DNA from 2 places in the Massilia sp. LMS1-1-1.1 genome. Region 1 is predicted to be linked to the other one. Evidence: predicted binding sites of a transcription regulator. Region 1 holds the regulator's gene; the other holds the start of a gene.
What was found. Region 1 encodes FNR, which switches genes on or off when oxygen is low (the NO sensors DNR and NnrR bind a similar motif). Its sites were predicted from a motif close to TTGATNNNNATCAA; they were not measured.
Positions count from the first base shown of each region.

Region 1 (5,600 bases):
GCTGCTGCACCGGCACGGGGGTGAAACGGCTGCCGCTGGTGCGCAGGGCCAGCAGGGTGTTGCGCAGGCGCACCAGCGGCGATAGCAGGCGCACGGTGACCCAGCCCAGCACGGCGGCGGCCAGCAGCGAAGCGAGGATGCTCCACAGCACCAGCCGGTACAGCACGCCATCGAACGGTTCGAAGGCATCCGCGACGGGCAGCGAGGTGGCCAGCAGCCAGTTCACCGATTTCAGGCGCTTGAAGCTGTTGACGGCCTTGATGCCGCGGCTGTTCGTGCTGACCATGCTGCCTTCGCCATCTTCCTTCAGCAGCTGGGTCGTCGTCAGGTTGGCGCTCGGCTGGCGCGGCTGCAGCAAACGGCTGGTATCGGGATGCAGCACGTAGCGCGGCACGGCGCCGCGCGTGAGGATGAAGTAATAGCCGCTCTTGCCGATCTTTTCCGAGCGCAGACGCCCCAGCAGGTTGTCCTTGTACAGGCGCAGCACGCCGATCACCACGCCGGCCACCTGGCCATCGGCGGCCAGCACGGGCGCCACCATCTGCACGATGGGCATGCCGCTCGATTTGCCGAGCATCGGTTCGGTGATCATGGGCTGGCGCGTGCGCAGCACGGTCTGGAAATACTCGCGCTCGGCAACGTTGATGCCCGTGCGTCCCGCCACTTCCGGCATGTCGGCCACGACGGCGCCCTGCGCGTCGAGCACCAGCACGTCGTCGAACAGCACCAGCATCGAGCGGCGCGAATAGTATTCGCGCAATTGGGCCGGCTGGGCCATCAGTTCCGGCGGCTGCTGCCTGGCCGTCAGGGTGACGATCTGCAGCAGCATGCCCAGCTTGTCGTCGAGCTCGGCAGCGGTGCGGCTGATCAGGGATGACTGCTGGCTCAGCAGTACTCGGGTGAAGTCGTCGCGCATGTGCTGCACCTGTATCATGGTGACCAGCGCGATCATGGCGATCGAGGTCAGGCTGGTGGCCAGCGCGACTTTTGCTTTGATGCCGAGAGGCTTCATGATTTCCTTTTCAGTACCGGGCGGCACAGGCGGCAGATAATGCTGTCAGGAATTTTCCTATCAATACCCCAGCTTGGCAAGCGCCGCCGCACAAAAGCCCCTACCCGCATGGGCTTTTGACGATGTTGCCATATAATTAAAGTCGGAACGTCGTTTATTCAGCGAAATTGCGGTGAAATTGGCACACGGCAACCCGGTATGCAGTAAACTTGTTGTTGCATTTTCTAAAAGGTACCGACATGACTGAAGCGCTAATCACTCCAACCTTGCCCACAGTGAACGTGGAAGCGTTGCGTGCGCGATGCTCGACCTGCAGCATGCATCAATTGTGTCTGCCGATGGGCCTCGATATGGGCGACATGGACAGGCTGGACCAGATCATCGGCCGCCGCCGCAAGATCGTGCGCGGCGCCTCGCTGTTCCGCATCGGCGACTCGTTCCAGAACCTGTACGCGATCCGCCTGGGGCACTTCAAGACCTACCAGATCAATCCGGGCGGCGAGGAGCAGGTGACGGGTTTCCAGATGGCCGGCGAACTGCTGGGCATGGACGCCATCAGCGCCGACCGCCACCACTGTAATGCGGTGGCGCTGGAAGACAGCGAAGTGTGTGAAATCCCGTTTTCCAGCCTGGAACAATTGCTGGGCAATATGCCGACTCTGCTGCGGCATTTCCACCGCATGATGAGCCAGGAAATCACGCGCGAGCAAAGCGTGATGCTGTTGCTGGGCAATATGCAGGCGACGCAGCGCTTTGCCGCCTTCATCGTCAACCTGGCGTCGCGCTATGAGGCGCGCGGCTATTCGAGCAGCAAATTCCAGCTGCGCATGTCGCGCGAGGAAATCGGCAACTACCTGGGCCTGACCATCGAGAGCGTCAGCCGTTTATTGTCGAAATTCAAGAAGGAAGGCTGGCTGCGCGTGTCGAACCGCGAGATCGAGATCTTGCAGCCTGCTAAGCTGAAAGCCATTACGGCAGGCACGGACGTCTGCAAATAAGCTTTATAGCTCTTCATCCGCATGCAGCGCGATGCTGCGCTGCACGGGCCAGGTCCAGATGCCGGACAGGCGCCACTCGCGCTTGTCGTTTTCCACCAGCACTTGCCAGCGGCTGCGCTCGAGCATCGGCAGGGGCACCGAGAAATTTCCGGCCGCATCGGGCTGCACCAGCAGCTTGATATCCTTTTCCGGCAGGGTCGCATGCGCCAGGTGCAGCTGCAGCGGTCCCTGATAAGCCTTGCCGAAGCTGTGCACGGAACCGGTCAGGCGCGCTTGCGCCACGTCGTACGACAGGCTCGTATCCATGGCCAGGTCGCTGGCGATCGTGTCGCGCTTCAAATCCTGATTGATCGCCTTGCCCTGCTTGTAATAATCGCCCACCACCAGCGCATCGGGTTGCGTAAACGCGATATAGCCCATGAAGCTGCCGACGACCACGGACAGGCCGGGACCGATCATCAGCAGCCATGGCCAGCGGTGCTTGTACCACGGTGCAACGGGAGGCTGCAGTTTCAGACTGTCGGACATTTTGTTCTCCTTGGGGTCAGACCCTTTGGGTCTGACCCCAGCTTTTGCTTCTGGGTTGAAAATACAGTAAACCTACCGCATATTGAATGCTACCCCTACGGCGAAATACCGGGGTCGGACCCAGAGGGTCCGACCCCGAATCAACATTACCGCGGCACGATGAAGACCGCGCTTTCACGCACATGCAGCGACGGGTCGTCCAGCGATTGCAATTCGATCGCAATCTTGTTCGACCCCTTCTCGCCCACGCCGTGCGGCACGCGCAGGCGGATCGGCCAGCCCAGCGTTTCCGTCGGCTGCAAGGTCACTTCTTCGCGCGTCAGCAAGGTCAGGCCCGGCAAGCCGGAAGCGCTGATTTTAAAGTGCTGGCTTTGCTCGGACGTGTTCATGATCTGCAGGCGGTAGACGTTTTCGATCATGCCGTCTTCCACTTCGCGTCCCATCGAACCGCGGTCGCGGATCACGTCCATTTTCAGGGGCGTGCGCAGGGCCAGCGAGGTACATACGGCGATGATGATCAGGGCCAGGATGGAAGTGTAGATCAAGACGCGCGGGCGCATGGCGCGCTGGCGTATCTGCTTCGAATTGAAGTTGTTTTCCATCGCATGGTCGGTGCTGTAGCGTATCAGGCCACGCGGCCGCTCGACCTTGTCCATCACGCTGTTGCAGGCATCGACACAGGCGGCGCAGCCGATGCATTCATACTGCAGGCCGTTGCGGATATCGATGCCGGTCGGACACACCTGCACGCACAGGGTGCAGTCGATGCAATCGCCCAGCTTGTCGTTGTGGCCGGCCTTCTTGCTCATGGCGCCGCGTGGTTCGCCGCGCTTGGCATCGTAGGTGATGATCAGGGTGTCCTGGTCGAACATGGCGCTCTGGAAGCGCGCATAGGGGCACATGTATTTGCACACCTGCTCGCGCAGCCAGCCCGCGTTGCCGTAGGTTGCCAGGCTGTAGAACAAGACCCAGAACCATTCCCAGGGACCGAAATTCAAGGTGACCACCGATTGCGCCAGTTCCTTGATCGGCGTGAAGTAGCCGACAAAGGTAAAGCCCGTCCACAGGGCGATGGCGCCCCACACCACGTGCTTGGCCGTCTTCTTGAACGCCTTGCGCACGGACGGGCCCTGCTTGTCGAGGGCCATGCGCGCGCTGCGCGTGCCCTCGATGCGGCGTTCGACCCACAGGAAAATTTCCGTGTATACCGTTTGCGGGCAAGAGAACCCGCACCACACCCGTCCGGCAATGGCCGTGACGAGGAACAACAAATACGCACAGATGATCAGCAGGGCCGCCAGATAGATGAAATCCTGGGGCCACAGCACGACGCCGAAAATGTAGAACTTGCGCGTGGTCAAGTCGAACAGCAGGGCTTGCCTGCCATTCCAGGTCAACCACGGCAAGCCGTAGAACGCGAGCTGGGTAAGCCATACGCATACCCATCGCCAGGTAGCGTAGCGTCCTTTGGCCTCGCGAGGGTAGATCTGCTCGCGGGCCGCATACATCTTGATGACTTGAGGTTCCATTACATCATTTCACGGGCGTCTGAGGATTCGACAGGCTCCAGACATACGCCGACAGCACGTGTACCTTGGATTCGCCGAGGAAATCGCTGAAGGCCGGCATGGTGTTGCTGCGTCCCTTGCGTACGGTTTCCATGATGGTATCGGCGCTGCCGCCGTACAGCCAGACCTTGTCCGTCAGATTCGGCGCACCGAGCATCTGGTTACCCTTCGCATCGGCGCCGTGACAGGCCATGCAGGCGCCAAACTTGGCCTTGCCCAGCACGGACTTGACGGGATCCGAGGTGGAACCGGACAGGCTCAGCACATAATGGGCCACGTTCTCGACATCTTTTTCGGAGCCGAGGGCGGCGCCCATCGGAGGCATCTGACCATTGCGGCCGTGCAGGATGGTGGTCTTGATGATGTCGGGTTCACCGCCATACAGCCAGTCCTTGTCCGTCAGGTTGGGGAAGCCCTTGTTGCCGCGCGCATCCGAACCGTGGCATTGCGCGCAGTAGGTCAGGAACAGGCGCTGGCCGATGGCTTGCGCCTGCGGGTCGGCGGCCACCGTCTTCAAGTCCTGGCTCAGGTACTTGTTGAACAGGGGACCGTAGTCGGCTTCCGCCTTCTTCAGCTCTTCCTCGTACTGGCCCGTCGATTTCCAGCCCAGGCTGCCGGCATAGTTGCCCAGGCCCGGATACAGGAACAGGTAGGCCAGCGCGAAGACGATGGTGATGTAGAACAGCCACATCCACCAGCGCGGCATCGGCGTATTGAGTTCCTTCAAGTCCTCGTCCCAGACGTGGCCCGTGGTGCCGTCGGCGGGGGCGCCGGCGACCACTTTCACTTTCGACTGCGAGTACAGCAGCACGCCGCAGCCGATGATGCCCAGCAGGGACAGCACGATGATGTAGATATTCCAGAAGCCATTGGTAAAGTCAGCCATGGTTATGCTCCTTCGCCAGGTTCATCTCGGCCTCGGCCGGATAGTCGAGCGCTTCGTCGGCGAACGGCAGGCGTGCCGCCGCGTCGAAGTCGCTGTTGCTGCGGCTGAACGTCCACCACAGGATGCCCACGAACGTCGTAAAGGAAACCACCGTCATGACGCTGCTGGCGCTGTCAAACAGGTTTTCGATTGCCATGCTAATTCCTTGTTTTGATTAATGTACCGAGGCCTTGCAGATAGGCGACCAGGGCGTCTTCTTCCGTCTTGTCCTGCAGCTGCGCGGGGCCGGCGGCGATTTCTTCCTCGCTGTACGGCTGGCCCAGGCGTTTCAGGGCGCGCATCTTCGGCACGATCTCGTCAGGCACCAGCTTGGTCTTCGCCAGCCAGGGGTAGGACGGCATGTTCGACTCGGGCACCACGTCGCGCGGGTTGTTCAAGTGCGTGCGGTGCCATTCGTCGCTGTAGCGGGCGCCCACGCGGGCCAGATCGGGCCCCGTGCGCTTGGAACCCCACTGGAACGGACGGTCATAGACGAACTCGCCGGCGACCGAATAGTGGCCATAGCGTTCCGTTTCCGCGCGCAGCGGACGCACCATCTGCGAGTGGCA
Region 1 is NZ_JBFPNG010000023.1:765,283-770,882, forward strand. It holds gene MRBLMS1_RS18465 (response regulator) at 1-1,012, opposite strand, end outside; gene fnr (fumarate/nitrate reduction transcriptional regulator Fnr) at 1,252-2,010, shown strand; gene MRBLMS1_RS18475 (FixH family protein) at 2,014-2,538, opposite strand; gene ccoG (cytochrome c oxidase accessory protein CcoG) at 2,685-4,067, opposite strand; gene ccoP (cytochrome-c oxidase, cbb3-type subunit III) at 4,072-4,992, opposite strand; gene MRBLMS1_RS18490 (cbb3-type cytochrome oxidase subunit 3) at 4,985-5,188, opposite strand; gene ccoO (cytochrome-c oxidase, cbb3-type subunit II) at 5,190-5,600, opposite strand, start outside.

Region 2 (5,600 bases), on a different contig from region 1:
TGCTGAGGATGCTGCTGTGCAAGGGCAAGCCGCGCCGTTCCTGCTCGGCAAACAAGCTGTGCATTTCCGTTTCCAGGCTGCGCGGCACGCCGGGCACGGTTTCCACATAGCCCATATAGTTGAGCAAGGCGGCCAGTTCGCCCAGGGCCAGGCTGGTCGCCCCCCGGTCTTCGCTGAAGTTCTCGCCATCGGAGGCATAGAACAGGTAGGCGTTGTAGCGGCCCGGCGCGTAATGTTCCTGCAGCAGTTCGCGGCTCAGGCGAAAGGCGGTGGAAGCCATGGTGCCGCCCATGCCATTGACCTGGAAAAACTCGGCTTCGGAAAATTCCCAGGCCCGCGTCGTATGGGCGATGAAGCGCGTTTCCACGCGCGCATACCTGCGGCGCAAGCCCTGCAAGGCAAAGAAAAAGAAGGATTTGGCCAGCTTGCGCTCGGTCTGCGCCATGCTGGCCGACACGTCCAGCACGAAAAACACGACGGCATTCGTGCTGGGCCGGGGCAGTGGCTGCACCTGGCGGTAGCGCAGGTCTTCATTGGTGAAAGGCACGGGTTGCGCTTGCAGGGCGCGCCGCTTGATCGCTTCCTTGGCGGTGCGCCGTCGGTCCAGCCGCGAACGGGCGCCATGTCGGTCCAGGCCGCTACGCACGAGCCGTACATCGTCGATCGCGCCCGGGTGGCGCGGTTTCAGGTGCGGCAGCTCGAAAGCTTCCCACAGCCAGTCGAGTATATCGTCGATGGTAAACTCGAGCAGCAGGCGCACGGCCCCCTCGCCATTGCCGCCTTCGCCTTGCGTTCCGTCCCCGCCCGTGGCGGCGGGACGGGCCGCCCGCAGGATATCGCCGGGCTGGCCGTCACCCTGGCCCGCGCCCACGCTGTTGCGCGCGGGTGCCAGGCGGAAACGCGCATGTTCGAGCAGATGCATGGGTACTTGCACCGTGCGCTGCTGCGGCCCGCCGATCAGGTCAGGCGTGGCGATCAGCTCGGGCAAGTGCGCCTGCACGGCGTCGCGCACTTTCTGGTTGTGGCGCAGCCAGTCGCGCGCGCCGCGCGAGAACAGCCCGTACCAGGGTTGGGCCAGGCCCGGCGCGGACGATCCCACAGGGTTATCGTGCTTGCCGCTGCCTGGCGAGGTCGTGGCGGCCATGGTTATTCCTGCGCCAGCAAGGTGGTCACGTAATTGAGCGCTTCGCGCGCGCTGTGGGCGTCATAGCCATATTCGTCGACCAGGCGCTGCTCGACGGCGGAGATCCTGGCCCGCACGTCGTCATCGGGCCGCTTGGCCGAGCCCACCAGGCGCAGCACGTCGCGCCGCTGTTCGAACAGATATTGCTGGACGGCGTCGTGCAGTTGCGCATGGCTGCCCAGGCCAAACGCCTCGCCCCGCTTGAAGGCGCTCATGGCCTTGCGTACCACTTCTTGGCGGAACGATTGCTTGCCCGAGTCGCTGATGTGGATTTTCTCTTCCACGGCGCGCAGGAAGCGCTCGTCGGGACGGCGTTCTTCGCTGGTGATGGGGTCGCGGATCTGGCGATTGTCGAGCATGGCTTCGACTTCATCGAGATATTTGTTCAGCAAGTCTTGCGCTTCCTGCTCGAACGACACGAACAGGGCCTTGTGCACGTCGGCCTTGACCCAGCGGTTATAAAAATCCTTGCGCGTGAGCACCAGGTAATCGACCCACTTGCGCTTGCGCCGCGGTTCGATGCGCGCATCGCTTTCGATGCCATCTTTCAGGGCCAGCAGCACGTCCATGGTGGACAGGCTGTTGCGCTGGGCGGAAATGATGGCGTGCGACAGGGCATTGATGACGAAACGGGGCGACACGCCCGACAGGCCTTCGTCGGGCGCCTTGTCGCGCTCGCGCACGCGGCGGATATCGGCATGCTGCAAGTCGTCGACGTCTTCGTCGGCATACACGCGCAGTTTCTTGACCAGCTCGGCCTCCTTGTCTTCGCCCTCGGGCAAGCGGCTGAGGATGGCAAACACGGCCGCCGCATGCAGCACGTGCGGATCGAGGTGCACATCGCGGAAGGCGGGCGCGGCCGCCTGGATCAGCTTGCGGTAAATGCGCGCTTCTTCGCGGTAATTGAGCGTGTACGGCACTTGCACGATGACCATGCGGTCGAGCAAGGCCTCGTTTTCGCTTTCTTGCAGGAATTTGCGAAATTCGGCCAGATTCGTGTGCGCGAGGATGGTCTCGTCGAGGTAAATCAGGGGAAAGCGCGACACCTTGACATTCTTTTCCTGCGTCAGGGTTAGTAGTAAATAGAGGAATTCCCGCTTGACCTTGAGGATCTCGATCATTTCCAGCATGCCGCGGCTGGCCGCATACACGGCGCCGGACCACGACCAGGCGCGCGGGTCGCCTTCGTCGCCGTACTGCGCCACTTTCGACAGGTCGACGGAACCCACGAGGTCGGCCAGGTCGGCCGTGGTGGGATCGTGCGGCGCATACGTGCCGATGCCGCAGCGGTCCGCCTCGGACAGGTGGATGCGCTCGACGGGCATGCGCAGGAAGTCGCCCGCGTACTGTTCTTCCAGGCGGGCGCGGCAATGGGGACACAGTTCGCCGTGCAGCTCGGCATCATAGCTGGCGCGAAAGTCGGCGCGCATGCTGTGCGGCACCAGATGCAGCGGCGATTCGTGCACGGGGCAGCCGGCGATGCCGTACAGCGCGCCTTCGCTGCTATGGCTGTATTCTTCCAGCCCCCGCTTGAGCAGGATTACCATGGTCGACTTGCCGCCCGACGGCGGGCCCAGCAACAGCAGCATGCGCCGGCCCACTTCCGAGCCGGCGGCGGCCGCCTTGAAATAGGCGGCGACCCGGTCGATCGCCTCGTCGATGCCGAACAGCTCGTCGTCGAACAGGCGGCAGCGGAAACGTCCGGCACCGTCCGTCTGGCCGTTCCAGCGCATCATGTCCCACAGGTACTGGTGCGCGCTGCGTGTCAACAGGGCCGCGCGGCCGGGCAGGATTTGCTCGATGAAGTCGGCAAAACTGCCGCGCCAGGGACTGATGCGGTGTTTTTCCGCCCAGGCCGCCATGCCGTGCATAAAACCGGCATGCTGGTCCGCAGGCGCGTCGTCGGATTGGCGTGTCATACCAGGGCTCGTCATTGTTCCCCCATCCATACCGTTGCTGCCGTGGAGCAGGCCCAATTCCAGCCTGCCAGCCAAGTATACGGCGCCGCCTCTGCCCGCACGCCTGATCTCGCTCAACCTTGACGATGGAACTATTTTTATCCTCGCTGCCCCCCCGTTGGGCCAAGGCAGCCGCGTGTCAGCGCGATTCAATCCAGATCAATACCGGTCTGCGCAGCCAGCCCACACTGGTGTTTCGGAACGACCCACGAGGAGAGCATGATGATCGGCAACGAGAATGGTTTCAGCGCCCCGCCTGGCGGCAGCGGCAGGGGACAAAGCGCGGACGATGAAGAGGCCGTCGGCCAATTTGCCGCCCCCGGCGAAGACGACAATACGATCGAGAGCGCGTCCGTCTCGGACATGCCCGACGCCTTGAGCGGCGTCAGCATGGAATTGCTGGAAATCAAGCGCAGCATCGAAGACGGCATGCGCCAGTCCATCTCCCAGGCGGCCGGCGTGCGCGCGGCCGATGCCTTCAGCGACGGCGGCAATATCCAGGGCGTGTCCATCGGCCTGGGCGAGGGCGCCAGCGACAGCTCGTCCGGCGAGCCGGGCTTGCCGGCCCTGACCCTGTACGTGGCCGAGCCCACTTCCGTCGACCGCGCCAAGGCCGCCATCGTGGGCGCCATGGGCGTGCGCGCCGTGTCCAGCGACAGGGTGCCCGTCAATATCGTCGTCACGGGCGTGATCGACGCGCAGCCGCACCGTTTCCGCTTGCGCCCGGCGCCGGGCGGCGTGTCGGTCGGGCATTTCCGCATCACGGCCGGCACCATCGGCTGCCTGGCCGTCGGGCGCAGCGCGCCGCGCAACAGCCGCCTCATGATTCTTAGCAATAATCACGTGCTGGCCAATTCCAACGGCGGCGTGTTCAACGACTGCATCGTGCAGCCTGGCCCCATCGACGGCGGCCGCTGCCCGCAAGACCAGGTGGCCGTGCTCGAACGTTTCGTGCCCATCAATTTCAGCGGCGGCGTCAATTTCGTCGATTGCGCCACCGGCTGGGCCTGGCCAGACAGGGTGCGTCCCGAACTGGTCTATCTGAGCGGCGGCGTGCCTGCGTACTTCCGCATCAGCAATGCGCTGGTGGCGCCCGCGCTGGGCATGATGGTCGGCAAGTCGGGCCGCACGACGCAATTGACGCAAGGCCGCATCACGGGCCTGGGCGCCACCATCAACGTCAATTACGGCGGAGGCAGGATCGCGCTGTTCCAGGACCAGATCGCCATCACGGGCGTGAGCGGGGCGTTCAGCGCGGGCGGCGATTCCGGCTCGTCCATCTGGACCTGGAACCAGCAGCGCAATCCCGTCGGCCTGCTGTTTGCTGGCGGCAATAACATCACCTTTGCCAACCAGATGCGGCGGGTGGTGGTGGCGCTCGACATCAATTTGTACACTTGAACGCTCGAGGGGACGGCGCGGCGCTGGTGTTGCGCCGCCTCGTCCTTGTATAAGGCTGTTTTTTGCACGATGATGATGGTATGAGCGGCAGCCGCCATGTGCCCGGCGAACGGCGCTGCGGCGCCCGATGGCCGGGTGTATCATGGAAGGCATCAGGAGGGTGTGCCATGTCAAACAGTAAATTCGCACAATCGCCGTATGGCGTCTTCGAGGACGCCGCCATGCCGTATTTGCCGGATGAGACGCCTGGACAGGGCATGGGGCAATATGCTCCTGCCGCGCCCCAGGGCCGGCTGGAAGCGGCAAAGCGGCGCAACGAGCGGGCGCTGATGGCCATCGACGGCGTGGAAGGCGTCAGCGTGGGGCAGACAGCCGTGGGCAAGGATGCGCTCGTCGTGTATCTGCGCGACTCGTCCGTCAAGCGGCGCGTGCCGTCGCAGGTCGAGGGTTATCCGGTGGAAACGAGCATCACGGGCCAGATCGATATCCAGCGCTGGTAGACAGCAAGTGGGCCTCGCCTTGCCGTGGATCGCTGCGGCGGAAGGCCTGTTGCCAGGTCTTCCGCATCGTTTATCAGCTTGCCTTACTTGCTCAGGCGGCCGATCGCTTCGGCCACGCCCGCGCCATAGGCGGGGTCGCACAGGGTGCAGTTGCCGATGTGGCGTTGTTTGACTTGCTCCGACGCGCCCGAGATGGCGCGCGCCGTGTTGTCGAACAAGGCTTGCTGCTGCGCCGCGGTCATCAGGCGGAACAGGGCGCGCGGCTGCGAATAGTAATCCTCGTCAACGCGGTGGTTCCAGTGGTCGGCCGCACCTTCCAGGCTCAATGGCGGCTCGCGGAAGTCGGGCTGCTCGGCCCATTCCTGCTCGCTGTTCGGTTCATAGCCCAGGGTGCCGCCCATGTTGCCGTCGACCCGCATCTGGCCGTCGCGGTGGTAGCTGTGGAACGGGCATTTCGGCGCGTTGACAGGGATATGGCTGTGGTTGACGCCAAGCCGGTAGCGCTGCGCGTCGCCATACGAGAACAAGCGGCCTTGCAGCATCTTGTCTGGAGAAAAG
Region 2 is NZ_JBFPNG010000056.1:193,349-198,948, reverse strand. It holds gene MRBLMS1_RS25565 (DUF444 family protein) at 1-1,144, opposite strand, end outside; gene MRBLMS1_RS25560 (serine protein kinase) at 1,147-3,102, opposite strand; gene MRBLMS1_RS25555 (S1 family peptidase) at 3,361-4,542, shown strand; gene MRBLMS1_RS25550 (hypothetical protein) at 4,710-5,042, shown strand; gene MRBLMS1_RS25545 (catalase) at 5,126-5,600, opposite strand, start outside.
Region 2: MRBLMS1_RS25560 (serine protein kinase) is a predicted target of FNR. The motif match lies at 3,291-3,304, and genes of this name have one in related genera.